Regions from separate parts of the Streptomyces sp. NPDC005791 genome, predicted to be linked through region 1. Evidence: riboswitches for the same ligand, from Rfam matches in the RefSeq annotation. Region 1 holds a riboswitch; each other region holds the start of a gene.
What was found. A riboswitch is a leader RNA that binds a small molecule or an ion and turns the genes downstream of it on or off. The one in region 1 is predicted to bind cyclic di-AMP.

Region 1 (7,179 bases):
AGTGGAGGTGCTGGCGCGCGAGACGGCGGATGTACGCGTCGTCCTTGAGCCGCGCCTTCTCGTCGCGCAGCTCCTCGGTCCGTTCGCGGGTCTCCTGCGACAGCCTCTCCTGCTCCGCGATCTGGTCACGCTGGGAGATGTACTGGCGCATCGGATACGCGAGGGCCACCACCAGGGAGCAGACGATCAGCGCGAGGAACGCGGCCCGGCCGGTGAGCCGGGAGCGACGGGCCTGCCGGCGGCTCTGGGACCGGTAGACACGGGCCGCCGTCTGCTCACCGAGCAGTCGCAGCCTGGTAGCGGTGGAGAACCGGTCGCGGTCCTTCCCGGCCATGTCTCACGCCTCCCCGTTACGCACGTCCGTCCCCGCACACGGTACGGGACCGGATGCGGGGACGGACGGAGGCTGGTGCTCCGGACGCGGGCTGTCAGCCCTCGAAGCGGAACCGCGGGAACGCCGAACGGCCGGCGTACACCGCGGCGTCGTCGAGGATCTCCTCGATGCGCAGCAGCTGGTTGTACTTGGCGACACGGTCCGAGCGCGCCGGGGCGCCGGTCTTGATCTGACCACAGTTCACGGCGACGGCGAGGTCGGCGATGGTGACGTCCTCGGTCTCACCGGAGCGGTGGGACATCATGCACTTGAACCCGTTGCGCTGGGCCAGCTCGACGGCGTCCAGCGTCTCGGTCAGCGAACCGATCTGGTTGACCTTGACGAGCAGGGCGTTGGCCGAGCCCTCCTCGATGCCACGGGCGAGGCGCTCGGGGTTGGTGACGAACAGGTCGTCACCGACGATCTGCACCTTGGAGCCGAGCTTGTCGGTGATGACCTTCCAGCCCGCCCAGTCGTCCTCGTACAGCGGGTCCTCGATGGAGACCAGCGGGTACGCGGAGACGAGCTCCTCGTAGTACTCGGTCATCTCGGCGGCCGAGCGGGACTTGCCCTCGAACTCGTAGACGCCGTCCTTGTAGAACTCGGACGCGGCGACGTCGAGCGCGAGCGCGATGTCACGGCCCGGGACGTAGCCGGCCTCCTTGACGGCCTCGATGATGAGGTCGAGGGCGGCACGGTTGGACTCGAGGTTCGGGGCGAAGCCGCCCTCGTCACCGAGACCGGTGGACAGGCCCTTGGTCTTCAGGACCTTCTTCAGCGTGTGGTAGATCTCCGCGCCCCAGCGAAGGGCTTCGGAGAAGGACTCGGCGCCGATCGGCGCGATCATGAACTCCTGGATGTCCACGTTGGAGTCGGCGTGCGAGCCGCCGTTCAGGATGTTCATCATCGGCACGGGCAGCAGGTGCGCGTTCGGGCCGCCGAGGTAGCGGAACAGCGGGAGGTCGGAGGCCTCTGACGCGGCGTGCGCCACGGCCAGCGAGACACCGAGGATGGCGTTGGCGCCGAGCGAGCCCTTGTTCTCGGTCGCGTCCAGGTCGAACATCGCCTGGTCGATGAGGCGCTGCTCGGTGGCGTCGTAACCGACGAGCTCCGGGCCGATCTGCTCGATCACGGCGAGGACGGCCTTCTCGACGCCCTTGCCCTGGTAACGGTTGGGGTCACCGTCGCGAAGCTCGATGGCCTCGAACGCTCCGGTGGAGGCTCCGGAGGGAACAGCAGCACGTCCCGTGCTGCCGTCGTCGAGGCCGACCTCGACCTCGACCGTGGGGTTCCCCCGGGAGTCGAGGATTTCCCTGGCTACGACGACGTCGATGGACGGCACGAGGCATCTCCTTCTGGGATCTGACACTGGTTGTGCAGGGTTACTGTGGCCTTGCGCCACGAGCCTAACCGGCTCGGCCCGCTCCGTCGGCCGTCCGCCCGTCCCCTGGGACGAAAAAGGACCCAAGGACCTGCATTACGGGCAAAGCCCCGAAATTCTACTGGTAAGTAACCACAAGAACTGAACGCTCCCCCTCACGTCGGACCTCCGGCCGGAGCCGTGTCCGCACCCGTGACGGGGGCCGGAAACGGCGCCGGCCCGGCACGCGGGGGCGGCGCGCCGGGCCGGGCCTCCGGGGCAGGAGGGGGCCCCGGGCTCCTGACGGTTACTTCAGGTGGAGCTGCTGACCCGGGAAGATCAGGTCGGCGTCGTCGACGATGTCGTCGTTCAGCTCGAAGAGCTTCTCCCAGCCGCCCTTGACCTTCTTCGCGTCGGCGATCTTGCCGAGGGTGTCGCCGGCCTTCACCTCGTACTCGCCGTCGCCCTTCTCGACCTTCTGGCCGGTCGGGGTGGTGACGGTCTTCGCGGGGGCCTCACGCTTCTCGCTGCGCGTGGTCGGCTGCTCGGCCTTGCGCTCCGGCGCGGCCTGAGGGGCCGTGTCGCCGTTCTTCTCGGAGCCGGTGTCGACACCCGGGTCGACACCGTCGTTCGTCAGACCGCCGGCACCGGCGCAGGCCCAGGCACCCGGGCCCTGCAGGTCGAGGAGCTTCTCGGCGGCGGCTATCTGCTGACCCTTGGTGGCCAGGTCGGCGCGGGCGGCGTACTGGGTGCCGCCGGCCGCTGCCCAGCTGGACTGCGAGAACTGCAGGCCACCGTAGTAGCCGTTGCCGGTGTTGATGGACCAGTTGCCACCGGACTCGCACTGGGCGACGGCGTCCCAGGTGTCGACGGAGGCGGCAGAGGCGCCGGTCGCACCCATGAGCGGTACGGCGACGGCGGCACCGGTGACACCGGCCAGGGTCGCGATGCGGACGGCCTTGGACGGGCGACGGTGCTTGCCCTTGCTGGAAAGCAGCATGGTTCTCCTCACCGACGCCTACGAGGTGAGCTGTCGGGTTCGGGCCTGTGAGTTGCCCGGTCACCCGCTCCCGCGGACGACTTCACCCCTAGCCGCGCCCGCCCGTCTTCCGACGGCCGGGTCCGGCGCCTACCTGGGTCCCCCGCTCCTGCCTACGGCGCTTTACGCGTCGGTCCCCTTCGGCCGACGGCAGGATTCGGCGTGACGGTCGAAGGTGCCCGCGGTGCGAGCGGCTCCGACCGTAGACACACGCAACCCCCACATTCAAAGATGGACATAACGACCAATCAGCACGTACCGGCCCGGCAGGTCGCGTCGTTTTCGCAGGTCGGAGCCAATATGGACGGATCGGACGGACGGGACGCGCCAGTTGAAGCAAAGAGACCCATGTCTCACTTACGCATAAGTGGACATAGGCCTCTGAACTGCCCCTGTTTCGGGAGCATTTTCGCGCTTCTGCTCAGTCGGTGGCGGTGGTCTCCGCCGGTTCGCTTTGTGCGCCCGCCCCGGTGAGACCGAGGTCCAGGTTCTGGCCGGGAAGGATCAGGTCCGGGTCGGAGCCCAGCTCGTCCTTGTTCGCCTCGTAGAGCGCGGACCAGCCGCCGGAGAGCTCCTGCTCGTCGGCGATCGCCCAGAGGTTGTCGCCCTCGCGGACGGTGTACGTGGTCCCTTCGACGCCCTGACGCGCCCCGGAGTCGCCACGCGAGGCGTGCCGTCCGGCGTCCCGCCCGTCGCCCGAACCGGCTTCGGCGCTCGCCTCGGGGGCCGGGACTCCGCGGTGCTTCCCACCCGTCGTTCCGTCACCCTTCGACGCACCGGGCGTCTCGGGGGACGGGCCGGCGGACGGCGAGGTGCCGGCCACGTCGTCCCGGCCCGCCGTGCCGCCGGCCGTGCTGTCGTCCACGCCGCCCTCGGAGTCGTCCGTCGCGTCGTCGGAGCCGTCGGCGTTCCGGGCGTCCTCGGTGCCGGTCGAGTCCTCGTCCGTGTCCGCCTTCTCGTCCGCCGGGTCCGACGCCTCGGGCGAGGGGGTCCCGGACGGGGTCACGGTGTCCGAGGGCTCGGCGGACGGCTCGTCGCCCGGGTCGACACCGGGCAGCCCCTCGTCCAGGGCGAGCCCGGAGATCACCGAGCAGCTGGCCCACGCCTGGGGGCCCTTGTCGTCCAGCACCTTCTCCGCGACAGCTATCTGCTGCGAGCGGCTCGCGAGGTCGGGACGGGGCGCGTAGTCCGTGCCGTCGTAGTCCGACCACGTGTCCTGCGAGAGCTGCAGGCCGCCGTAGTAGCCGTTGCCGAGGTCGGCACTCCACATGCCGCCGCTCTCGCACTCGGCGACCCGGTCCCAGGTCGACGCGTCTGCGGCTTGTGCGCTGCCGGCGCCGAGCAGCGGGATGGCGATGGCCGATCCCGTGACGCCGGCGGCGACGACGATGGCGGGTGCCTGGCGGGGGCGACGGTGTCTGCCGGTCGCGGAGCCCATGGGATTGCCTTCCGTGTGACTGACATGTGACGGGTGAGTCGAACGGTGAACCTAGCCCCACTCGAACGTGTGTCACAAGTCGATGCAGCGGAGATCACGTGAAAGTCACGGAGTTGACAGGCTGTCACCTCTTTCGGCCGGATGCCCTGGACCGAACTCGACGGGAAGCGTGCGCAGTCCCCGCATGATGAGCCCTCCGCGCCAGCGCAAATCGGCAGGTTCCGCAGCAAGCCGCAGGTCGGGGAGGCGTCGCAGCAGAGTTGCCAGCGCCACCCGCCCCTCCAGCCGTGCCAGCGGCGCCCCCAGGCAGTAGTGGATGCCGTGTCCGTATCCGAGGTGCTGATTGTCACTCCGTGCAAGGTCCAGGGTGTCCGCATCCTGGAATCGCTCCGGGTCCCGGTCGGCGGCGGCCAGCACCACGAGAACGGGGTCTCCTGCCGCGATGTCCTGGCCCCCCAGCGTCACGGATTCGGTGGCGTACCGCCACGTCGCGAGCTCCACCGGCCCGTCGTAGCGCAGCAGCTCCTCGAGACCCGTGTCGAGCAGTTCCGTCTCCCCCGCGGCCAGTGAACGCTCCAGGCGCGCACGCTGGGACGGATTGCGCAACAGGGCGTAGGTGCCGTTGCCGATGAGGTTCACGGTCGTCTCGAAACCCGCGAACAGGAGGATGAAGGCCATGGCAGCGGCCTCGTTCTCGCTGAGGTGCTCGCCGTGGTCGCTCGCCCGGATCAGCCCGGAGATCAGGTCGTCGCCGGGATTCTCCCTCTTGCGGTGGATGAGTTCGGCGAGGTAGCCGCGCATCTTCTTGACCGACCTGGCCACCCCGCCCCGCGGCCCACCGCCGTGCCGGATCATCATGCCCGCCCAGTCTCGGAAGTCGTCCTGGTCCTCGCGCGGCACTCCCAGCAGATCGCAGATGGCGTAGATGGGGAGCGGGAAGGCGAAGTCATGGATGAGGTCCGCGTTCCCCTTCTCGACGAAGTCGTCGATGAGGCGGTCCGTCAGTTCCTGGACCCGAGGCGCGAACTCCGCGACCCTGCGCGGGGTGAACGCCTTGGACACGAGACGGCGCAGCCGGGTGTGGTCCGGGGGGTCGATGTTCAGCAGGTGCGTCATCAGCTCGGCCTTGCGCTCCCCCGGGATGCCCGTCTTGCCCTTGGCGTTCGCGGAACCCGCGTGATGGGCCGGGTTCTTGGAGAGCCGGGTGTCGGCGAGGGCCTGCCTGGCATCGGCGTACCGGGTCACCAGCCAGGCCTCGACACCGCTGGGCAGCGCCGTGCGGTGCACGGGGCTGTGCTCGCGGAGCCAGGCATAGGCCGGGTACGGGTCGGTGGCGAACTCCCAGGTGAAGAGTTCGGGCGCTGCGTCGGGCTCGGAGGCCGTCTCGGGGCTGTCGTTCACCCCTCGACGCTATCCGGAGCGGCCCCGGGCCCCCCGAGTCCCTCCGCCGCGCGGATCGCGTCCCGGTAGGCGCGGGCCGCCGCCCGCAGGGCCGCCTCCGGGTCCGTGCCGTCCTGCTCGGCCCGTACGGCGAGGGCGAGGAGCCGGTAGCCGACCCCGTCGCCCTCGGGGAGCGCGGCGTCCAGACCCGCGGCACGGGCCCTGCCGCCGAGCTTGGCCGCCAGCGCCAGACCGGGCTGGCCGAGCGGCACCCCGTCGGTGACCGAGGCCCGCTGCTTCTCGATCGCCTTCGTCCGCAGCCAGTGCGCGCGGACGTCCTCCGGGGTCTCGGCGGTCTCGTCGCCGAACACATGCGGATGCCGGTGGATCAGCTTCTCGACGATCGTGGCGGCGACGTCGTCGATGCCGAACGGCTCGTCCTGGTCCTCCTGCGCGATGCGCGCGTGGAAGACGACCTGGAGCAGTACGTCGCCGAGTTCCTCGCGCAGTTCCTCGCGGTCGCCCTCCTCGATGGCCTCGACCAGTTCGTACGCCTCCTCGATGGCGTACTTCGCGAGGCCCTGGTGCGTCTTCTGCGAGGTCCACGGGCATGCGAGCCTGATCCGGTCCATGACCTGGACCAGATCCAGGAGCCGCGCGCCGGGCAGGTCGTACGAACCGGGCAACAGCTCCAGGTCCGGCATCCGCACCCGGCCGGAACCGCCGAGCCGGGCCAGGCCGTCGGTCAGTGACTGGTCGCCCTCGCCGCCCACGAGCACCACCACGGTCCGGCCGCCCGCACAGTCACCCACCAGTTCCTCGGCCGACGGGTCCGTGTGCTCGACGGCGACGCCGGCCTCCCGCAGGTACGGCAGTTGCGGGTGGTCCCGCTGGGCGCACAGCACCCGGTCGGCGGCGTGCAGTGTCTGCCAGGCGGGCCAGGACAGCAGACCGGGGGCGACCCGGTGGCTGGCGGTGAGCAGGACGATACGGCCGGGATCTTCAGCGTTCACGCCTCCGAACCTACCTCCGGCCGGGCAGGGTCAGGCGCCCGCCTCGGGCTGCCCCTGGACAGCGGTGACCTGGGTGATCCACGGCGCCTTGTAGGTGCTCAGCTGGACCTTCCGGTCGTCCCAGCTGCCGTAGCGGGGGTTGACGTCGATGTGCAGCGCCTTCGACGCCTCGGTGAGCGCCTTCCCCACCGCCTCCTGGCCCGCCGGGGTCTGCAGGTCGACGCCGAGTGCCTGGGCGAGCTTGGGGAGCTGCACCTCCTTGCGCAGGTCCTCCTCGATCTGGCCGGGCGCCACCCAGCGCTGCTCCAGCATCACCGTGCTCAGCTCCTCGTCACCACCGGACTGGGCGGTGGCCGCCGCCCGGACCTGCTGGATCTCCTTGCGACTGACGCTCACCCCGGCGTCCTTCGCGGCCCGGTCCAGGACCCGTCCGAAGATCAGGCCGTGCAGCTTGGCTCGATTCAGCTGCCCGGACTCCTTCACCAGGTCCGCCGACCGTGCCGACGTCCGCTGCGCGCTGCGTACGTCCGACGCCTGTCGCTGGACCGTGGCCACATCGATCCGGTCGCCGCCCAC
Region 2 (7,179 bases), on a different contig from region 1:
GGCAGGCGCGCGCCGCAGCGGCTTTGCGCCAATTCCGGGGTTGCGCGGAGCCGGGCGCCCTGGCTCCCGGAGCCGACAGGGCATGCCGGGGCGACGATCGCCGGGGGCCGGACCACCGCCGCCCGCAGGCTGATCGCCGCAGGTGACAGGGGCGCCGCGGGGCTCCGGCAACCGTTCCGTGGCGGGAGTGCGAGCATCTCGGCCATCTTTAAGTCAGCTGCTTGACCGACGAGTCGACGGCGGATTGCCTGGACGCCGCGAGACGCCTTCGGCCGAGGAGACGGCGAATGGAACGGACGGCGCGGGCCGAGCAGGTCAGCGAGACCAGGGAACGGATCCTGCACGCGGCGGAGCGGCTGTTCGCCGAGCGCGGCGTCTACGCGGTGTCCAACCGCCGGGTCAGTGAGGCCGCGCGCCAGGGCAACAACGCCGCCGTCGGCTATCACTTCGGGACGAAGGCCGACCTGGTCCGGGCGATCACCCGGAAGCACAGCCGGCAGATCGAGGAGGCCCGCGCCCGTCTGCTGGTCCGCATCGAAGGCTCCACGGACGTAGGGGAGTGGGTGGCCTGCCTGGTGCGCCCCACCACCGAGCACCTGGCCGCGCTGGGCAGCCCCAGCTGGTTCGCACGGTTCTGCTCCCAGGTCATGACCGACCCGGCGCTGCAGGACATCGTGGCCGAGGAGTCCCTCGCCTGCCCGCCGACGCTACGGGCCCTCGAAGGGCTGAACCGGTGCCTGCCCGACCTGCCGGCCGACGTCCACGTCGAGCGGGCCGCCATGTCGCGCAACCTGATCCTCCACACCTGCGCGGAGCGCGAACGCGCCCTCGCCGGGAACACCTCCACGCCCCGCACGACCTGGCACGACACCGCCACCGGTCTGATCGACGCGGTCGTCGGGCTCTGGGCGGCACCGGTCACGCCCTGCCGCTGACGGCTCTCCGACCCCGATCGGCCCCAGCCGATCCCCACCCGCGATCCGGCGCCCGCATCCACGCTGCCGGGCCGAGAACAGAGGCATCCACCATGACCCCTTCCCGCGTACTCGTGGTCGGCGCGTCCGCCGCCGGGCTGACCACCGCGGAAGCACTGCGCCGCAAGGGCTACCAGGGCGAGCTGACGCTGCTGGGCGCCGAGCGGCACCTGCCGTACGACCGCCCGCCCCTGTCCAAGCAGGTGCTGGCCGGCACCAGGACCCCTGACACCGCTCGTCTGCGTACGCCCGAAGCGCTGGCGGCCCTGGACGCCGAACTCCTCCTCGGCGACCCGGCGGCCGGCCTCGATCCGGCGAGCCGTACGGTACGCACCGCGTCGGGCCGCGAACTGAGCGCGGACGCCGTCGTCGTCGCCACCGGACTGCGGCCGAGGACCCTGCCCGGGCAGCCGGACGCCGAAGGCGTGCATGTACTGCGGACGCTCGACGACGCCCTCGCGCTGCGGGCCACGCTTCTGACGTCGCGGCGGCTCGTCGTGGTCGGGGAAGGCGTACTGGGCTCCGAGATCGCCGCCACCGCACGTTCCATGGGGCTCGACGTCACCCTGGCCGGGCCCCGGCCGGCGCCGCTGCTGGACCAGTTCGGTCCCATGGTGTCGGACCTGCTCGCCGCGCTGCACACCGGGCACGGCGTGCGTCTGCGGCTGGGCCACGCGGTCGGTGGACTGACCGTCGCCCGAGGCCGGGTGACCGGAGTCCGTCTCGACACGGAAGAGGTGCTCCCCGCCGATGTGGTCGTCGTCGCGATAGGGGGCGCGCCCGCCACCGGATGGCTGACGGGCAGTGGGCTGCGTATCGACAACGGCCTCGCCTGCGACTCCCGGTGCCGGGCGGCGGAGGGCATCTACGCCGTGGGGGACGTTGCGGCCTGGCACCACGAACTGTTCGACGCCCCCATGCGCCTGGAGAACCGTACGAACGCCACCGAGCAGGCCCTCGCCGTCGCGGACAACATCCTCGGCGCCGACCGGCCCTACACTCCCGTGCCCTACTTCTGGACCGACCAGTTCGAGGCCAGGATCCAGGCCCATGGCCGACTCGGCCCGGACGCGGGGGTGACCGTCGTGGACGGCGATCCCACGAGCGGACGGTTCGTCGTCCGCTACGAACGTGACGGCAGGGTCACCGGGGTCCTCGGCTGGAACATGCCCAAGCAGGCGCGGCTGCGCCGCCAGGAGATCGGAGGGCTTGTCCCGTACCTCGAACCGTCCGCCCCGTGACAGCGGCCGACGGCACGTCACCCCCCACCGCACGACGAAGTGAGGATGCGTTGACCAGCACCGTACGCACCGAAGAGACGCCCGCGCCCTCGGCTCCGCAATTCCCGATGGCCCGGGCAGCGGGCTGCCCGTTCGACCCTCCGCCCGCCCTGAAGGCCGAGCAGGAACAGGGGTCGCTCAGGAAAGTCAGTCTGTGGGACGGGACCACCCCCTGGCTGGTGACTCGTCACGCCGACCAGCGCGCCCTCCTCGCCGACCCGAGGGTCAGTGCCGACATCGGCCGGCCCGGCTACCCCAGTTCGGCGCCGGTGAAGGGGGCCGGCTTCAGCTTCATCCTCATGGACGACCCCGAACACGCCCGCCAACGGCGGATGGTGACGGCCCCTTTCACGATCAAGCGGGTCGAGGCGATGCGCCCAGCCGTCCAGAAGATCGTGGACGGACTGATCGACGACATGCTGTCCGGCCCCCCGCGGACCGACCTCGTCCAGGCGTTCGCCCTCCCGGTCCCCTCGCTCGTCATCTGCGAACTGCTCGGAGTGCCGTACACCGACCACGACTTCTTCCAGGAGAACAGCAGCACCATCATCAGCCGCGGCGCGGCTCCGGAGGAACGGGCCACCGCCCACGGCAACCTGCTCGGATATCTGGACGAGCTGGTGGGCCACAAGATCGCCCGGCCCGCGGACGACCTCCTGTCGGGGCTCGGTACCCGCGTCGAGGCAGGGGAACTGTCCCGCCGCGACGCGGCCGACATGGGCGTCCTTCTGCTGCTCGCCGGACACGAGACCACGGCGAACATGATCGCTCTGGGGACCCTCGCCCTGCTCGAACATCCCGGCCAGCTCGCCCTCCTGCGGGACACCGAGGACCCCAAGGTGGTCTCCGGCGCCGTCGAGGAGCTGCTGCGCTACCTCAACATCACCCACACGGGCCGCCGGCGGGTGGCCCTGGAGGACATCGAGATCGCGGGCGAGGTCATCAGGGCGGGCGAGGGGATCATCGTGCCCAACGACATCGGCAACCGTGACCCCGAGGTCTTCGCCGACCCCGACCGGCTCGACCTACGGCGCGACGCCCGGCGCCATGTGGCCTTCGGTTTCGGAGTGCACCAGTGTCTCGGCCAGCCGCTGGCGCGCATGGAACTGCAGGTCGTCTACAGCACCCTCTACCGGCGCATCCCCACGCTGCGGCTGGACGCCCCTCTGGAGGCCTTGTCGTTCAAGCACGACGGGTCCGTCTACGGCGTCCACGAACTGCCCGTGGCCTGGTGACTTCTCACCCCCGCGCCCGCTCCGCAGCGACACCGACGACCAAGGAGTCCTCATGAAGGTGATCCTCGACCAGGACAAGTGCGTGGCATCCGGACAGTGCGTCGTCGCCGCCGGCGATGTGTTCGACCAGGACGACGACGGCATCGCCGTACTGCTCGACCCCACGCCGTCCTCGGACCGGGCCGACGACGTCCAGCAGGCCGCTGCCGTCTGCCCGGCACTCGCCATCCTGATCCAGGACTGACCCGAGACCCCCGGCCCGCAGCAGCCCCGTACGGGCTGTTGCGGGCCATTTCTCTGCCGCGGCGCGACCGGACGGCCGCTCAGCGCGGCTTCCAGCTGAGCTTGCCGCCACCCACCCATCGCACGGCCTCCGGGTCGTCGAGGTCATGGACCGGAATGCCGGCGGCTGCGGCCGCGAGCAGGACATCGGTCATGGCGGTCGCACTGCCGATCACCTCGCCGTCGATCTCCACGATGCGGAAGGGCGGATCCCCGGGCTGGACGGGCAGGACGGTGATCCGGGGGACCGAGGTGTACGGGTTGTCAGTCATGGCTGCATCGGTTCCACGCGGGCGCTCCGGGTATGCCAGACAGCCTTCCCGTGAGCCTTATGCCCGATTTGCTCTGCTTTTTGAAAATAATCCCGTAATCCATAAAAGGCCATTTCATGCGACCTGACCCCTTCGGGCGGGAGCAAATCGCCCGAATCGGACTCGGTGACCAGGGTCACTTCGTGGGCCTCGGACGTGGGGGTTCGGGAGTCGGTTCCCTTCTGTGCCAACGGAAACGGTTGACGCGATGTGGGGTGGATTACATGAATTCCGGTGAATTGATCTTGCGAATGAATTGTGATCACTGCGCCAGGCTTGTTCCTTTCCCTATTTCTCGCCTACGGTCACCATCACTCCGGACGGAACGCCGAATCCTGCCGCCGCCCGGTGACCCGACTACTTCTTCGTACGGCAGGAGCGGGGGACCCAGGTAAGCGCCGATCCGGTTTCCGGAGCGGCTCGGGGTGAAGTCGCATTCGCGTGCGGCCGGGCATCTCCAGCCCGAACCCGACAGCTCACTTCGCAGGCGACGGAGAGGAATGCAGCATGCCCGAAAACGGTAAGCACCGTCGTTTCAGGACCAGTTCGCTGACCCGCGGCATCATTGCCGTGAGCACGGGTGGAGCCGCCCTGGCCCTCCCCGTGATCGGTGCGACCGGTGCCTTCGCCGCCCCGGCCCAGCCGGCCTCCGTCGAAAAGGTGGCGACGTCTACTGCGGTGTCCGGCAAGGCAATTGCCGCGCAGAAGTCGGAGAACGCCACCTATTCCGTGGTCGTGGGTGACACCCTTGCCAAGATCGCCCGCGAACATTCCGTGAGTGGTGGCTGGAAGGCCCTGTACGAGGACAACAAGAAGGTCGTCGGAGGAAATCCCGACCTGATTCGTCCGGGTCTTCAGCTGACCATCGGCGCCGAGGCCGACAACACGTCGGCGGACAAGGCAGAGACCAAGACCTCCGCCTCGTCCGACCGTGCCGAGGAGAGCGCTGACCGCGCCGACCGCTCGGAGCGTACGAGCACCACCGTCGCCGCGGAGGGCGCGCCCGCCGCCGAAGCCGTTCCCGCCGCCGAACCGGCCGCGTACACGGACGACCTCGACGGCTGGATCAAGGAGTCGCTGGCCGTCATGGCCGAGCACGGCATCCCCGGCAGCTACGACGGCATCCACCGCAACATCATCCGCGAGTCCGCGGGTGACCCGATGGCCATCAACAACTGGGACTCCAACGCCGCTGCGGGTATCCCGTCCAAGGGCCTGCTGCAGGTCATCGACCCGACCTTCGAGGCCTACCACGTGCCCGGTACGTCGACGGACAGCTACGACCCGGTCGCGAACATCACGGCCGCGTGCAACTACGCCGCGGACAAGTACGGCTCGATCGACAACGTCTTCGGGGCCTACTGAGTCCTCACCGTCCTCGCCGGGGCACAGGCGCCGGCGTACGGGCGTGTGACGGAGGGACAGCACTGACGGGTGGTACGGGTTCGGCGGAACCCGTACCACCCGTCAGCCGTTCACAGGGAGGTCGTGCAGCCGTGTGACGGCGGCCGACGCGCCGACGACAGGCCGCGCCGAGCCGGCTGACTGGTCTCGTACAGGTTCGTCGTCCATACTGCCCGCCGTGGAGCAGCGCATAGATTCGAAGACCAAGCCCGAGTTCGCCGCGGGGACAGACCCGGCGTACATCCCCGGCCTGACGGCCCCTGCCCCCGCGCGGACGGAGGCGGAAGCGGAGAAGGCGGAGCCCGAGGGCGGCCCGGAGAACGAGGCCGTGGACGCGCCCGCCGAGGGTGCCGCCGAGGAGTCGGTGGAAGCGTCCGAGGCCGCTGCCGACGCCGTCCCGGACGCCGACGCCGTCCCGGATGCCGACGCGGCTCCCGACGGCGGGGACGGCCCCGTCTTCGAGGTCAGCGACCGGCGCGGGTCCATCAGGGTGGACGCCGAGGGCGTCCGCTTCAGGCTCGACGACCAGGAAGCGGAGTTCGACTGGGCCGAGATCGGCGCGGTCGAGGTCAGGACCGGCCGCTTCGGGCGCCGGTTCACCGTGACCGTCCACCTGTCGAGCCGCCGGTGGTTCAACGCGGAGGTCGAGGCCGGCGCCCGCGGTGACCTGAAGACGTGGACGGCGGAGCTCGACGAGGCGCTGGACGCGTACTTCGAAGAGGCCTGACGCGCGTCCGCAGCCAGGGCCGCCTACCGGGCTGGACGTCGGCCCGGTACGCGGCATGCCCTGACGGTTTCAGGACCCCGCTGCGGTGTCGAGGACCACGGAGCGGGTCAGATGGCGCGGAAGGTCGGGATCGAGGCCGCGGGCGGCCGCGCGGGCGATCGCCAGCCGTTGGACCCGGACCAGGTCCGCAAGCGGGTCCAGGCCGCTCTCCACCCAGCGTGCCCCGGTCGCCTGCACCTGTTCCCGTAGCCCGTCCGGGGCGGCGCCGAACATCCAGGTCGCGGTACCGGCCGTGGCGATGCTGATGGGGCCGTGGCGGTATTCCATCGCCGGGTACGACTCGGTCCAGGACAGGGACGCCTCCTTCATCTTGAGCGCCGCCTCGTTGGCGAGCCCGACCGTCCAGCCGCGCCCCAGGAAGCTGAACTGGGTGCAGTCCAGGAGCCCTTCGGGCAGCGGCTCCGCCAGGGCGGTCTCCGCGTCCCGTACGACGTCCTCGGTGTGCAGCCCGAGGTGGGCGCGGAGCAGGGTCAGCGCGGTGGTCGCGAACCTCGTCTGGACCACGGACCGTTCGTCGGCGAAGTCGAGGACGACCACGTCGTCGGCGGCGGCCATCACGGGGGTGTGCGGATCGGCGGTCACGGCGACCGTCCGGGTGGCACCCCGCAGCCGGTTCAGCAGACCGAGCACCTCGGTCGTCGTACCCGAACGCGTCAGAGCGACGACCCGGTCGTACGCCCGCCCGAACGGGAACTCCGAGGCCGCGTACGCGTCCGTCTCGCCCTGGCCGGAGGCCTCACGGAGTGAGGCGTACGCCTGCGCCATGTAGAAGGACGTCCCGCAGCCGACGACGGCGACGCGCTCACCGGCGGCGGGCAGCGCGCCCTTCCGGCCGACGGCGACCTCCGTCGCACGGCGCCAGCACTCCGGCTGGTCTGCTGTCTCGGTCTCGACATGCGACATGTC
Region 3 (7,179 bases), on a different contig from region 1:
GCCGGGGTCAGGGCCCAGGCGGTCCTGCGGGACGGCACACTGGTCGACGACTTCCTGATCCGCGACGCCCCGCACACCGTGCACGTGCTCAACGCCCCGTCCCCCGCGGCCACCGCTTCCCTGCCCATCGGGAGGGAGGTGGCGCGACGGGCCCTGCTGCGGGCCGGCGCGACCGGCTGGACGCCTCCCGCCGTAGAATCGGGTCATTGTGTCTGAGCCCCTGAACCCCACCCCAGAGACTCCCGGCCCCGCCCCGGAACTGCCCGGCGCCGCGGACGCGGACGACGCGGCAGCAAGGCGCGCCGCCTCCTTCGAGCGCCAGCGCAGGCTGCGCCAGGAGCCCCGCTTCCCCGGAGGCCCGGCCGCCGATCCGGCGGGCTCGCACCACGAGCGCCGGATCCGCAGCTTCCAGCCGCGCCGCAGCCGGGTGACCACCGGCCAGGAGGACGCCCTCCAGCGACTGTGGCCCACCTGGGGCCTGGACATCGACGGCCGTGGCGTCCTGGATCTCCGCACGCTCTTCGACGGCCTCCCCGTGGTCCTGGAGATCGGCTTCGGCATGGGCGAGGCGACGGCGCAGATGGCGGCCGACGACCCGACCACCGGGATCCTGGCCGTCGATGTGCACACCCCCGGCCAGGGCAATCTGCTGGGGCTCGCGGAACGGGCCGGGGTGTCCAACGTCCGTGTCGCCAACGGTGACGCCATCATCCTGATCCGCGAGATGCTGGAGCCGGCCGCCCTGGACGGGCTCCGGGTGTACTTCCCCGACCCCTGGCCCAAGAAGCGCCACCACAAGCGGCGGCTGATCCAGCCGGAGTTCCTCGACCTGGTGGCGCCGCGGCTGAAGCCGGGCGCCGTCGTCCACTGCGCGACGGACTGGGAGCCGTACGCGGAGCAGATGCTGGACGTCCTCACCGCACACCCCCTGTTCGAGAACACCCAGGCCGACGGCGGCTACGCTCCCCGGCCCGCGTTCCGGCCGCTGACCCGCTTCGAGGGCCAAGGTCTGGACAAGGGACACGTCGTGCACGACGTGCTGTTCACCCGTCGCTGATCAGCCATCGCCCGGCCGGCCGGCCTCCCACGGCGTGGCCAGGTGTCAGTGGCTCTCGTTAGGGTCGTCCGGTGTCCGAGGGGTCCGTGCAACACCAGCAGCCGGTCGTCCCGGTTCTCGAGGAGCAGCGGCTCGACGAGTTCCTGGGCGGCGTCCCGGAGCGAGGCCAGTGGCGGTACCGGCCCCGCATCGTCGGCATGGTCTGGCGCAGCAAGGCGTTCAGAGCCGGCGCGGTGGTCACGGTGCTCGCGCTCTGCGGTCTGGTGATCCTGGCCCTGGTGCGCCGGCAGACGGGCACCGAGGGCTTTCTGGTGGGGCTGGGCCTGGCCGTGCTGCCCGTGCCGCTGCTGATGGCGGCGTTCCGCTGGCTCGACCGGGTCGAACCGGGGCCCTGGCGGAATCTGTTGTTCGCCTTCTCCTGGGGCGCGTGCGCCGCAGCGCTCGTGGCGATCATCGCCAACTCCTTCGCGACCCGGTGGATAGCGACGGCCACCGCGGACCCGGTGAGCGCCGACACCCTCGGGGCCACGGTCGTCGCCCCGGTCGTCGAGGAGACCGCGAAGGCCGTCGCTGTCCTGCTGATCTTCCTCTTCCGCAGACGGCAGTTCGGCGGGATCGTCGACGGCATCGTGGTCGCCGGCTTCACCGCGACCGGCTTCGCCTTCACCGAGAACATCCTCTACCTGGGCAACGCCTTCGGCGAGGACCAGCAGATGGGGACCACGGGCTTCGCCTCCGTGACGGCGGGGACGTTCTTCGTCCGTGCGGTGATGTCGCCTTTCGCACACCCCTTGTTCACGGTGCTCTCCGGCATCGGCTTCGGCATGGCGGCGCTCGGCGGCGCACGCCACCGGGTCCGCCGGATCGTCCTGCCTCTGCTCGGGCTCGTCCTCGCCATGGGCATGCACGCCCTGTGGAACGGCTCGTCGTCCTTCGGGCCGTACGGCTTCTACGCGGTGTACGGCGCGTTCATGGTGCCGTCCTTCGCCCTGGTGACCTGGCTGGCGATCTGGTCACGCCGGCGGGAGCTGCGCACGCTCTCCACCGAGCTACCGGTGTACGCGGCTGCCGGCTGGCTGACCTCCGCCGAGCCTCTCGCGCTGGCCTCGATGCGGGCGCGGGGCGTGGCCCGCGACATGGCCAGGCACTGGAACAGCCACCCGGACCGCGCCCGGGGCCGGGCCGCGGCCCGCGCCGTGGCGGAGTACGAGTCGTTCGCGACCTCGCTGGCCATGCTGCGCCGGAGGGCCCGTCATGACGGCGTGGGGCCGGACTTCGCCGCCCGCGAGCAGGAGTTGTTGCATCACCTCTGGCAGCGCCGGGACATCGCGGGCCCGGCCCTGACGTACGCGGCCCACGCGACGGGCCGGCTGCGCGTCCACCGGCCACCCGCGCCGCCGGGGTTCCCACGGCAGCTCCCTCACGGCGGGCCGCCTCCCCAGCACCTGCCCGCGCCGCACCGGCACTACGGCGGCTACAACCCGTATCTGGAGAACGGCAGGCACCGCGCCCCGCCGGATTAGAAAGCGTCCGGGTCAGGAGCCGTCCAGGCCAGGAGCCCGCCCGGGTCAGGCCGGAGGAGTCCGGGCCCCCGGACGGACCGGCGGCCCTGACGTCGGGGGGTGTCGTCAGGGCCGCCGGGGTTCTGAGGGGATCAGATCGTGAGGCCCTTGCCGCGCAGCCAGCTCATCGGGTCGATGCCCGAGCCGTCCGCGGTGTGGATCTCCAGGTGCAGGTGCGCGCCGGTCACATTGCCCGTCGCGCCGACGCGGCCGATCGTCTCGCCGGTGGTGACCCGCTGTCCGGCGGTCACATCCATCGAGGACTGGTGGCAGTACCAGACCTCGGTGCCGTCGTCGAGCTCCAGGACCGTGCGGTAGCCGTACGAGCCGGAGTAGCCGGCCGACTTCACCGTGCCGCTGTGGACCGCCTTGACCGGGGTGCCGGTCGGAGCCGCGAAGTCCAGCCCGGTGTGGTGCCCGGAGGACCACATCGAACCGGCCTGACCGTAGGTGGAGCTGATGTAGTACGAGGAGGTCGGGACGGCGTAGCTCGCGGCGAGCTTGGCGAGGCGCTCGGCCTCCGCCTTCTTCTTCGCAGCTTCCTCCGCCGCCTTCTTCTTCGCGGCTGCCTCGGCCTCGGCATCGCTCTGCTGCTTCGCCGCCTGGACCGTGGCCGCCTCGATCGCCGCCTGCTCCTCAGCGGCCTTGGCCTGGGCGTCGGCGCCGGCCTGCTGCTGCTCGGCCTGCTGGAGGATGCGGGCCCGCAGCGCTTCGCCGGCGTCGGTGGTGCCCTGCTGGGCCTCGGCGGCGGTGATGCCCGCGGTGGTGAGCGGGGAGGACGCGGCGACCGTCTCGTGCTCCGAGTCGGAGCCGTCGGACATGAACGCGCCCACGCCGGGCAGGGACTTGGCGTCGGGGAGATTGTCCGCGATGGAATCGGGAAGAGAGATGGAGACCGGCGGCTTGCTCTGAGCGGTGGCCATGCCACCCGCTCCCACGGCCGCGATGACGCCGACGCCGAGGACGGTGGAGCTACGGGCGAGACCGCGCTGCTTGGCTACGCGATGCCGGCCGCGCACGGGGCGGATGGACTCCTCGGTGGGGTTCCATTCCTCCCACGTCCTGTCCTCGTCACCGAGGCTGCCGGTCCTGAAGGATGACGGTGCCTCGGGGGCAGGCTGATTGGACGCCACGTGGGCGCTCTCCTTTCCTTCCTTCTCGCCTACCGGGTTAGCTGACGGGTTCGGAGCAGGAAGGTCTCCTACGGGCCCCTTCGTCTCTCACGAGACACAGGTGTCCGATTCACCCCATGTAGGTGGTTCCCCGGTTCCCTTGCGGAATTCGGCGCTGCGCACGGTGCCGCCTCTTGCGACGGCAGGTACAACCGCGCTGCGTTATCGAACGTTAATAGACACCCGGGTCCGAATCCAAGCTGTTCCTACAGATCGTTCGTCACTCCGGCCAGGACTTTCAGGGGCCAACCGGGCGCAAACGGGCGACTTCAGTGACCTTTGACCGACCAGCACTTTCTGACGGTGCGTCAAATGTTATGCGGAGCGGGGTCCTTCGACTACCGACGGTCGCGACGGTCATTCACCGTCCCGTCGCACGATCTTCACGGTCGTCCGCCGCTCCTGCTGGCCGCGCGCGGGACGTCCCACCGCCAGGAGCGCCAGGTCGTCCGTCGACCGGCCGCCGGTGTGCAGCCGTACGTCGTCGGTGAGCGCGGACAGCAGTTCCTCGGGCCCCGGGAACAGCCGGCCGCGCAGCCGGGCCGCCGGATCGTAGAAGACACCGTTCGCGTCCCGCGCCTCGGAAAGCCCGTCGGTGAACGCCAGGAACATCGCACCGGCCGGCAGCGTCCACTCGTCCGACCGGTCCGGCCACACGTCCAGCCCCATGCCGAGCGGCATCGCGGGCGCGGTCGGCGACAGTACGTCCAGCGCCCCGTCCGCGTGCAGCACGAGCGGCTCGGGGTGACCGCGGTTGACGACCCGCATCGTGTCCGAACCGGCCGGGATCTCCGCGAGGACGGCGGTGACGAACCCTTCCATGGAGTCGAGCCCGCCCCGCCGGGAGCCCTCACGGGCCAGCGCCCGCTCCAGCCGCTGGACCACCCCCTCCAGCGACAACTCCTGTTCCGCGGCCTCCCGGAACGCCCCGATCACGACGGCCACCGCCGCCACGGCGTCCAGCCCCTTGCCCCGTACGTCCCCGAGGACCAGGCGCACCCCGTACGGGGTGTTCGCGACGGCGTACAGGTCACCGCCGACGAACTCGTCCGCCTGCGCAGGCTCGTACCTCGCCGCGACCAGCAGCCCCCCGATCCGGTCCTCGGGCGTCGGGAGCACCGCGCGCATCGCCGTCTCCGCGATGACCCTGGCCGAGGCCAGCTGCTCGTTCCCGCGGCGCACGACGCGGTTGATGACGAGGGAGAGCGCGGCGACGGTGAACAGGGTCAGCAGATCGGTGGCCGGCACGACCTCGGCGAGCGTGCCGTCCGAGACCCGGATGGCGAGCACGACGAGGATCGAGACCACTCCCACCCGCACCGTCCCGGCCGGCGAGAAGAACGGCGCGGCGATCAGCGGGGCGGCCGCGAAGAACGGGACGGCCGTGACCGCGGGCGGCGTCACGAGGTCGAAGACCAACCCGGCGCAGATCATCAGGGCGGGCAGCGCGCGCACGAACCGCCGGGAACGAGCGTTCCCCACAGCGCCCCCTCGCCGTCCGTCCCGCTTCCCCACCTGTGCACTCCTGCCCGGTCCACCCACGGCTGCGGACGGTACCGCGCCCCGTCCAGGCTGATCGGAGCCGCGCCGAGCGGCGACTCGTCATCGGCCAAAGGGAGGAGTGCGCCGGAGCGCCACCCACCGGGGGTCAGCCGGAGAGCCGGTGCTGCGCGTGGATCGTCTGTGCATCCCGTACGAAGACGGCTGTTCCGTCTCCGTACCGATGGTAGTTCCTTCCCGGCATATGACAGTGGCCCGGATCCTCGAAAGGATCCGGGCCACTGTCTTCAGTAGCGGGGACAGGATTTGAACCTGCGACCTCTGGGTTATGAGCCCAGCGAGCTACCGAGCTGCTCCACCCCGCGCCGTTGTGATTGCAACTCTACGGCATCCAGGAGGGTGCTCCGACCACTTACGGCGCCCGCCCCTCTCCGCCCCCTCCCGGCCGGGGAACCTCCCGGCCCGACTCGATGCGACAACAAGGGGCGTGTGCCAGGGAGTTGCCCGGCACAGTGACGCGCCCAGGGGTGTTCGCGCACCCTCCGATCCTGCTCGTGGTGCGTCTGCGCAGGGGCACGACGGAGCCCGCCGCCGCGCCTCCGGGCGGACGTCCCGGCCGCACCGCTGGGATGACCCCACCGGGCCGGGCGCCCGCGATTGCGCGGCATCCGGAGCGGCGGGAGGCTGGGATCACAAGCCTTTCGGTGTTCGGTCCCGTCTGCGCGGCATCTCCGGGTGCCCGTGCCGCTCCAGCAGCCTCACCCGATGCGACGGTGGCAGGGGAGGCCGGGCGCATGCGCGTCAGGAGACGGTCATGGACGGCGCCCTGCTCGAAACGATGCGAACCACTCTGCGCGGCCCGGTCATCGGCCCGGATGATCAGGAGTACGCCCAGGCACGTACGGTCTACAACGCCATGATCGACAAGAGGCCGGCGGCCGTGGTCGAGTGCCGCGACACGGCGGACGTCATGGCGGCCGTCGATTTCGTCCGCGAACACGGCCTGGTCGTGGCCGTCCGGGGCGGCGGGCACAGCGGTCCCGGCCTCGGCCTCTGTGACGACGCCGTCACGATCGACCTGTCCCCCATGCGTGGCGTGCGGGTCGACCCCGCCACCCAGACCGCCCAGGCCGACGGCGGGGCGACGCTGGGTGACTTCGACCACGCGACCCACGCGTTCGGTCTCGCCACCCCGGCAGGAATCATGTCCACGACAGGCATCGGCGGTCTCACCCTCGGCGGCGGGCACGGCTACCTCACACGCAAGTACGGCCTCTCGTCGGACAACCTGGTCTCCGCGGACGTGGTCCTGGCCGACGGCAGCTTCGTCGCCGCGAACCCGAGCGAGCACCCCGACCTGTTCTGGGCGCTGCGCGGGGGCGGCGGGAACTTCGGCATCGTCACCTCGTTCGACTTCGAGCTGCACCCCGTGGACACGGTGGGGGTCGCCATCACCGTATGGCCCCTGGAACTCTTCCACGACGTCATGCGCTGGTACCGCGACTTCCTGCCGCAGGCACCGGACGATCTGTACGGCTTCTTCGCCTCGCTGACCGTCCCGCCCGGTCCGCCCTTCCCCGAGGAGATCCACGGGCGGAAGATGTGCGGGGTCATCTGGTCCTCGACGGCGGACCCCGAAGCCCTGGGCGAGACCCTCTCCGTGGTGAACGAACCGGGTCCGCCCGCCTTCCACTTCACCGCGCCGATGCCCTACCCGGCCCAGCAGTCCATGTTCGACGCCCTCATGCCGGCCGGTCTCCAGTGGTACTGGCGCGGAGACTTCTTCGACCGGATCTCGGACGACGCCGTCGACGTACACGCCTCCTTCGCGGAGAAGCTCCCCACCGGCCTGTCGACCATGCACCTGTACCCGGTCGACGGGGCCGCG
Region 4 (7,179 bases), on a different contig from region 1:
CTGGCCTTCCGAGAGCAGGCCGAGGCAGGCGCACACCTCGACGCCCTCGTGCTGCTCCTTGATCGCCTCGATCGTCTGCGACACCCGGTCGACGTCACGGTCGGTCGGCCCCCGGCCGCTGGCCACCAGACACACGCGCTTGGCGCCGCCCGCCACCCCTGCGGCGGCGGCCTTCTTCGCCTCGTCCGGTTTCAGCCAGGTGTACTTGAGGATCTCGGCCTTGGAGCCGAGCCGCTGCGAACAGTAGGAGCAGTCCTCCGGGCAGAGACCGGACTTCAGGTTCACCAGGTAGTTGAGTTTGACGCGCCGGCCGAACCACTGGCGGCGCACCTTTCCGGCCGCGGCCACCACGTCGAGCAGTTCGTCGTCGGAGGTCGCCAGCACGGCGAGCGCTTCGTCACGGGTCGGCAGTTCGCGCCGCAGCCCCTTTTCCACCAGCGTGTTCAGCAGGTCCATGGCCTTGATCCTGACGTACGGCACCGCCATCGGCCAAGGAGGAACCGGACAGTAGAGCCGGTCGATGCTGTGTGTATTGCCACACCCTGGCCTGTTGCGCACCCGGTTAGGGTCTGTGAGCTGCCTACAAAAGGGACCCGCCCATGTCCTACGCCCCGTTCGACTGGATCGACGACGAGGCCCGGCGCCGTGCCGACGCCGGACTCGTCCGGACGCTGCGCCCCCGGCCCGCCGGGACGGAACTGCTGGACCTCGCGAGCAACGACTACCTCGGTCTGAGCCGGCACCCGGAGGTCACCACCGCCGCGGCCGAGGCGGCACGGACATGGGGTGCGGGGGCCACCGGCTCGCGGCTCGTCACCGGATCCACCGCACTGCACGCGGAACTCGAACGCGAACTCGCGGCCTTCTGTGGTTTCGAAGCCGCCCTGGTCTTCTCCTCCGGCTACGCGGCCAACCTCGCCGCCCTCACGGCGCTCACCGGACACGACTCGCTGATCGTGTCCGACGCCGGCAACCACGCCTCGATCGTGGACGGATGCAGGCTCTCCCGGGCCGCCACGGCCGTGGTGCCGCACGCTGACCCCGAAGCGGTGCGCAAGGCACTCCACTCGCACGACGGACGCGCGCTGGCCGTGACCGACTCCGTCTTCTCCGTGGACGGCGACGCGGCCCCGCTGGCCGCCCTCGCCGATGTCTGCCGCGCCGCGGGCGCCGCTCTCCTCGTGGACGACGCACACGGGCTGGGCGTCCTGGGCACGGGCGGACGAGGCGCGCTGGAGGCCGCCGGACTCGCGGGTGGCGAAGGGACCGTCGCCACGCTCACCCTCTCCAAGTCGCTCGGCAGTCAGGGCGGAGCGGTGCTCGGCTCCACCCGGGTCATCAGCCACCTGGTCAACACGGCTCGTACGTTCATCTTCGACACCGGTCTCGCACCGGCCGCCGTCGGTGCGGCTCTTGGCGCCCTGCGTCTGCTGCGCCGCGAACCCGGACGCGCGACCAGGGCGGGGGCCGTCGCCGCGGAACTGCACGGCCGGCTGACGGCGTCCGGGCTGACCGCGGTCCGCCCGGACGCCGCCGTCGTGTCGGTCCGCGCGCCCTCGGCGGAGTCGGCGGTGCGGTGGGCCGCCGACTGCCGCGCGGCAGGGCTCGCCGTGGGGTGTTTCCGGCCGCCCTCGGTGCCGGACGGAATCTCCAGGCTGCGGCTGACCGCCCGGGCGGACCTGGCGCGCGAACAGATCGCCACGGCCGTGCGTACGGTCCTCGCGACGGCGCCCCGGCAGGTCAGCTGACCGGACGACCGTGCAGTCCGGCGACGAACGACGTCCAGGCCGTCGCCGAGAAACGCAGCGGCGGAAGGCCCGTGTCCTTGGAATCCCGAACGGCGAGCTGATCGCCGGGCAGGGGCGCGGTCTCCACGCAGTTGTTCATCCCGGTGCTGCGGCTGCTGCGCCGCCACCTGGGTGCGGGCCGTGCGAGACGGTCGGACATCGTGCCCCCCTCGGGCAGTCTGAAGGTTCCGCCTGATCGCCGCGGCCTAGGGCGGCGATGAGGTCCAGCGATCGCTCCGGCGACAGCGCGTGAGCCTGCATCGTGCGGAAGGCCGAGCTGTACGCCTCGAGGTCTTCTTTCCGCTCCAGATAGAGACTACTCATCAAATGGTCAAGAACGACCACATCCAGATCGGAGATGTTCGGAAAAGAGAAAATAACGAAAGGCCCTGTGAGGCCGATGTAGCTCCCGGTTTCGAACGGCAGCAACTGGAGCGTTACGTGAGGCAGTTGAGCTACCTGCGTCAAATGGTGCAGCTGCTCCTTCATGACGCGGGGCCCGCCGACCCGCCGCCGTAGTACGGCCTCGTCGAGTACGGCGCTGAGCCGCAAGGGCCGGGGTGCGTGGAGGACGCCCTGCCTGGCGAGCCTGACCTCCACCAGGGAATCGAGCTGTGCGACCGGCAGCCCGTCGAGTGAGGTGCGGGTCACCGCTCGCGCGTAGTCGGCGGTCTGCAGCAGCCCGGGAACGACCGAGGTCTCCAGCGTGCGGGCGGCATCGGCCTGGGACTCCAGGCTGATGAAGTCGCGGTACTGCGGCGGGATGAGCCCGCGATAGGCGTGCCACCACCCGCTTCCGCCGCCGCCGGCCGAACCGGCGAGATTCTGCAGCAGCGCGCACAACTGCGGGTCGTCCACGCCGTAGGCGTCCAGCAGCCGGGTCACGTCACCCGGCGTCACTCCGCTCGCCCCGGTCTCGATCCGGCTCACCTTCGACTGATGCCAGCCCAACATCCCGGCGGCGTCCCGGCTCGTGAGTCCCGAGGAGTGACGCAGACCGCGCAGCTCCTCACCGAGCTTGCGACGGCGCACCACAGGGCCGTTCCGCACGGCGCCCACCTTCCGTTGTACGAGGAGCCGCCCCGGCGGGCACGGCTCGGGAGGGGCCAGTGTTGCGCCCGTACGCGGCCCGCGGAGCAGAGTTCACCGGAATGAGCGACAGATATATGCATATCTTGGCCGATCGCCGTCAGTAAGGCCGACATCGGTGGCAGTCTGGCGCGAAGCACAATCCAGGGCTGGCCGTGGGCCGGTCAGGGCGGGAAAGGGACGGCGTCGCCATGGCAGACCATCAGGAAGCAACTGTCACTCTGCCGAGCGATCCGGCCTCGGTCTCCACGGCCCGGACATTTGTGGCCCAGGTGCTCGCGGCATGGGGACTGAGGCAGGACGACGACGCCGCCGACACCATCCGGCTGATCGTCTCGGAACTCGCCACCAATGCCGTCCAGCACACCTTGGGGCAGTCACCCACCTTCACCGTGGACCTCAGACTCGACCGGGACGTGGAGTTCTATCTCGGTGTGACGGACAGCCACCCCCGCCGTCCCCAGCGGCTGCCCGCGGCGGTGCGCCAGGACAACGGACGCGGAATGTTGATCATCCGGGCCCTCACGAAGGAGCACGGCGGCCGGCTCGCAGTCAGCCCCACCCCGGACGGGGGCAAGACCGTGTCGATCGCTCTTCCCTGGCCGGTCCCCGCGCGGAGCTGACGCCGTCGGCCGGCGCACCGCGCGTGGGGCCGCGACCGTCCTCACCCGGTGGAAGCCCGGCCGAAGCCGCTGCGCAGGAGAGCCATCAGCGTCGTCGCCGCCGCGGTGTTCCGCTCCCCCCGGTGCACCACGGAGATCGTCCGCCGGAAAGCGGCGGGTTCCAGACGGCGGACGGCGAGCGGCGTCGGGGACATCGCGGCCACCATCTCCGGCACCACCGCCACGCCGATGCCCGCACTGACCAGGGCGCACACCAGGGCGTAGCCGGGCGACTCGCACACCACGGCGGGGGTGGCTCCCGCCTCGGCCAGCGCACGCTCGACCCCACGCCGCGGTGGATGATCAGGAGCGCTGCTGATCAGCGGACGGCCCGCCAGTTCGGCCACAGGCAGCGGGCCGCTGCCCTCGGACAGCACCTGCCCGAGAGCGGTGACCAGCACCAGCTCCTCGACGAGCAGCGGCTCGGCGGAGACCCCCGCCGGCAGCGGCCCGGCGGCCGCGGGTTCGTACGCATGGGTGAGCGCCAGGTCCACATCACCCGCTGCCACGGCGGCGACCCCGGCGGGCGGCTCGTAGTCCGTGACGGCCAGCTCCACATCGGGGTGGGAGCGCCGGAACGCGGTGAGAACCGGCGGCAGCAGATGGATCCCGGCCGTCACGAACGTGCCGACCCTCAACCGGCCGCCCGACAGCCCTGCGAGCCGTGCCAGCTCGTGCCGTGCCTGGTCCATCTCGTCCAGCACACGCCGGGCCCGCCCCGCCAGCAGCTCACCGGCGGCCGTCAGCCGCGCCCCGCGGTGGTGACGGACGAGGAGGGCGGCTCCGGCCTCCCGCTCGAGCTTCGCCAGCTGCTGCGAGAGCGCGGGCGCGGTGTAACCCAGTCGTGCGGCTGCCCGTGTGATCGAGCCGGCCTCGGCCACAGCCACCAGCGCGGCCAGCCGCGTGGGGTCGTACATTAAGCGTTCCTTTTGCCAGGCCCAGAAGATTGCAAGTACACGTTAAAGGGCCGACGGGGTCAGGGTGGACCCATGGACGCACAACTGATCGCTTTCGTCGCCGTCGCCGCGGGAATGGTGGCGCTTCCCGGCGCAGACTTCACCGTGGTCGTACGCAACGCCCTCGCATCCCGGCGGTCCGGGCTGGCCACCGCGGTGGGGGTCGCCGGAGGGCTCGTGGTGCACACCGCCCTGGCGGTCGCCGGCCTCGCCGCCGTGCTCGTGACGATGCCCGTGCTGTTGCGCACCGTCCAGCTGCTCGGCGGCGCGTACGTCCTCTACCTCGGGCTCAGCGGCCTGTACGCGATGAGGCGACGGGCCACCGCAGGAGGGGCTGACGAGGAGGAGGGCGGGGCGTCCACGGGGCTCGGACGTTCGCTGCGCCAGGGCTTCCTCACCAACGCCCTCAATCCGAAGGCGCCCGTGCTCTTCCTGAGCCTGCTGCCCCAGTTCGTCCCGGCCGGCCAACCGCCGCTGCCGAGGACACTGCTGCTGGCGTCGGTGGTCGTCCTGCTCGCCCTCGTCTGGTTTCCGGCCGTGGCCCTGCTGGTGGACCGCCTGGGCCGGTGGCTGCGCCGGCCGCGTACCGCCCGTGCGATCGAGGGCGGCAGCGGCGCGGCGCTCACCGCGCTGGGACTCGTGCTGGTCACCGGTCCTCTGCTGCACTGAACCGGGCGACGAAGGCCGTCAGCGCACCCTCCCGTACCAGACGTTGCCGGACCAGATCTTCTCCAGCCGGACCACGGCGCCGGTCTTCGGCGAGTGCCAGATCTTCCCGCTGCCGGCGTAGATGCCGACGTGGTAGACGCTGCGGCCCGCGTGGAAGAAGACGAGGTCGCCGCGCTGCCGCTGCGACCTGGAGATATGGCGGGTCTTGTTGTACTGCTGCTGAGCCGTGCGGGGAAGTTTCCTGCCGACCTTCTTGAACGCGTAGAGCGTGAGCCCGGAGCAGTCGAACCGATGGGGGCCCGCGGCGCCCCAGCTGTAAGGGGCGCCCTTCTTCGAGGCCGCGATCTTGAGGGCTTTCGTCGAGTGGGCGGCGGCCTCGGCGTCGTTCACGAAACCGGGGGCCAACATGGTGGTCCCTACGGCGAGTGTCAGGACCGAGGCCGTGCCGGCCCGGGCGAACAGAGAGCGGACATGAACCTGCGCAGTCATGCGCAACCCTTCGTCAGCCGCCTGTGAAGGATGACCTGTCGGGTTCGGGCTGGCGAAGTTGCCCGGCCGCGCGAAGCGGCTTCACCCCGAGGGCTGTCCGGAAATCCGGACGGCCCGTTGTGCTCGGGTCCTCCACTCCTGCCGATCCATTCCTGTCGACCAGGCATCCGGACAGCGGCAGGACTCGGCGTCCGCCCGGACCGCCCCGCCGCGGTGGCGGGGGCTTGTCGTCCCAGGGATCTTTACTCACGCCGTGCCGGATTTCCTCGCTGAAGCAGGCATATGTGAGAGTCCTCACGACTGATCCGATCGGGTGGACGCGGTCGGCCCGGGGCCGCGGCGGCTGCACCGGACCAGCCGTGTACCAGGGGCGGAACGATGTATTCCGTTCAGTGTCCGTGCTCGGTGCGCAAGTTGGGCTGTCCCTCGGTAGGGGGACCTCCTACGCCGATCGAGCGAGGAAAACTCATCGACCTGCCGGGCGTGTCGTGAAAGGGCGTCGGAAACCCCACCGGGAACCCGAGTCGGGCGGCGAAAGCGCTCAACTCGACGGCGCGGGAGGCACGGCGACCCGCCCGGCGCGACGCTCGCCGTCCAGCAGTCGCAGAGCCCTGGCCAGGGTGTCCGCGTGGATCTGTGACTCCCCTCGCTCGTGCATCGATACCAGTGCGTCGCGGAGGGAGACGGCCCGGGACGCGAGGGCCTGAGCCGCCCGGAGCGCTCCGTACGTGTCGGTGCCCCGGGCGGGGTTGATGCGGCCGAGCTGGTCGAGCGCCGCCAGGTAGCAGTCGATGAAGTCGGCCTCGGCGCGGGTCAGTGCGGGCAGTGGTGGGAACTGGGGTGAGGGCATGGGGCGTTCACCTCGCGGGACGCGGTGGATGGGACGGCGTGCGGTTCTCCGTGACGTGGTCCACCAGCCCGAACGCCAGAGCGGCTGGGGCGTCGAGGACGGTGTCCCGTTCGATGGCTGCGCTGATCTCCCGCGTGGAGCGCCCCGTGTGGCGGGCCAGCATGGCCGTGAGCAGCTCGCGCTCGCGCTGCAACTCACAGGCCCGGATCTCGAGATCGGAGGGCTGGCCCTGCACCGGCTCGCCCAGAGCGGGTTGCTGAATGACTACCCGGGCGCCCGGCAGGGCATGTCGGCGTCCGGGTGCGCCGGCCGCGAGCAACACCGCGGCGCCGGCGCCCGCCTGGCCGAGGCAGAAGGTCTCCACCTCGCAGGCGAGGAAGTGCATGGTGTCGTAGACCGCCGTCATGGCGCCGAAGGAGCCCCCGGGCGAGTTGATGTAGAGCGACAGAGGCCGGTCGGGGTCCGCGTGCTCCAGGTACATGAACTGCGCGATCAGGTCGGTCGCGGCCGTGTCGTCGACGGGCGTGCCGAGAAGGACGATGCGCTCGGACAGCAGCTTCGAGTACGGATCCGTGCTCCGGGACCCGTGAGCGGTGCGCTCGGTGAACTCGGGCAGTACGTAGCGGGCGGCGGGACGGAACATGACGATGCCTCTCCTCGAACCACGGTGAATCGAC

Region 2: linked by a shared signal. The riboswitch ahead of ACFYSH_RS18085 (transglycosylase SLT domain-containing protein) and the one ahead of ACFYSH_RS15800 (transglycosylase family protein) in region 1 are both predicted to bind cyclic di-AMP.
Region 3: linked by a shared signal. The riboswitch ahead of ACFYSH_RS09545 (M23 family metallopeptidase) and the one ahead of ACFYSH_RS15800 (transglycosylase family protein) in region 1 are both predicted to bind cyclic di-AMP.
Region 4: linked by a shared signal. The riboswitch ahead of ACFYSH_RS27845 (C40 family peptidase) and the one ahead of ACFYSH_RS15800 (transglycosylase family protein) in region 1 are both predicted to bind cyclic di-AMP.

What each region holds. Positions count from the first base shown of each region.
Region 1 covers NZ_JBIAIP010000007.1:95,806-102,984, forward strand. Annotated here, with positions in the region: gene ACFYSH_RS15790 (septum formation initiator family protein) at 1-334, opposite strand, end outside; gene eno (phosphopyruvate hydratase) at 429-1,715, opposite strand; gene ACFYSH_RS15800 (transglycosylase family protein) at 2,041-2,733, opposite strand; cyclic di-AMP (ydaO/yuaA leader) riboswitch at 2,734-2,903, opposite strand; gene ACFYSH_RS15805 (transglycosylase family protein) at 3,194-4,210, opposite strand; gene ACFYSH_RS15810 (cytochrome P450) at 4,316-5,611, opposite strand; gene ACFYSH_RS15815 (nucleoside triphosphate pyrophosphohydrolase) at 5,608-6,603, opposite strand; gene ACFYSH_RS15820 (SurA N-terminal domain-containing protein) at 6,634-7,179, opposite strand, start outside.
Region 2 covers NZ_JBIAIP010000008.1:265,895-273,073, forward strand. Annotated here, with positions in the region: gene ACFYSH_RS18060 (TetR family transcriptional regulator) at 288-935, shown strand; gene ACFYSH_RS18065 (NAD(P)/FAD-dependent oxidoreductase) at 1,028-2,215, shown strand; gene ACFYSH_RS18070 (cytochrome P450) at 2,266-3,489, shown strand; gene ACFYSH_RS18075 (ferredoxin) at 3,542-3,733, shown strand; gene ACFYSH_RS18080 (hypothetical protein) at 3,813-4,043, opposite strand; cyclic di-AMP (ydaO/yuaA leader) riboswitch at 4,399-4,585, shown strand; gene ACFYSH_RS18085 (transglycosylase SLT domain-containing protein) at 4,590-5,447, shown strand; gene ACFYSH_RS18090 (hypothetical protein) at 5,665-6,213, shown strand; gene ACFYSH_RS18095 (SIS domain-containing protein) at 6,283-7,176, opposite strand.
Region 3 covers NZ_JBIAIP010000004.1:13,375-20,553, forward strand. Annotated here, with positions in the region: gene lhgO (L-2-hydroxyglutarate oxidase) at 1-216, shown strand, start outside; gene trmB (tRNA (guanosine(46)-N7)-methyltransferase TrmB) at 206-1,057, shown strand; gene ACFYSH_RS09540 (PrsW family intramembrane metalloprotease) at 1,129-2,580, shown strand; gene ACFYSH_RS09545 (M23 family metallopeptidase) at 2,712-3,752, opposite strand; cyclic di-AMP (ydaO/yuaA leader) riboswitch at 3,764-3,916, opposite strand; gene ACFYSH_RS09550 (PP2C family protein-serine/threonine phosphatase) at 4,149-5,306, opposite strand; tRNA gene ACFYSH_RS09555 (tRNA-Met) at 5,583-5,656, opposite strand; gene ACFYSH_RS09560 (FAD-binding oxidoreductase) at 6,106-7,179, shown strand, end outside.
Region 4 covers NZ_JBIAIP010000016.1:109,052-116,230, forward strand. Annotated here, with positions in the region: gene bioB (biotin synthase BioB) at 1-456, opposite strand, end outside; gene ACFYSH_RS27815 (8-amino-7-oxononanoate synthase) at 600-1,748, shown strand; gene ACFYSH_RS27820 (DUF397 domain-containing protein) at 1,741-1,947, opposite strand; gene ACFYSH_RS27825 (helix-turn-helix transcriptional regulator) at 1,884-2,837, opposite strand; gene ACFYSH_RS27830 (ATP-binding protein) at 3,068-3,499, shown strand; gene ACFYSH_RS27835 (LysR family transcriptional regulator) at 3,541-4,455, opposite strand; gene ACFYSH_RS27840 (LysE family translocator) at 4,528-5,163, shown strand; gene ACFYSH_RS27845 (C40 family peptidase) at 5,182-5,652, opposite strand; cyclic di-AMP (ydaO/yuaA leader) riboswitch at 5,656-5,852, opposite strand; gene ACFYSH_RS27850 (hypothetical protein) at 6,194-6,502, opposite strand; gene ACFYSH_RS27855 (ATP-dependent Clp protease proteolytic subunit) at 6,510-7,145, opposite strand.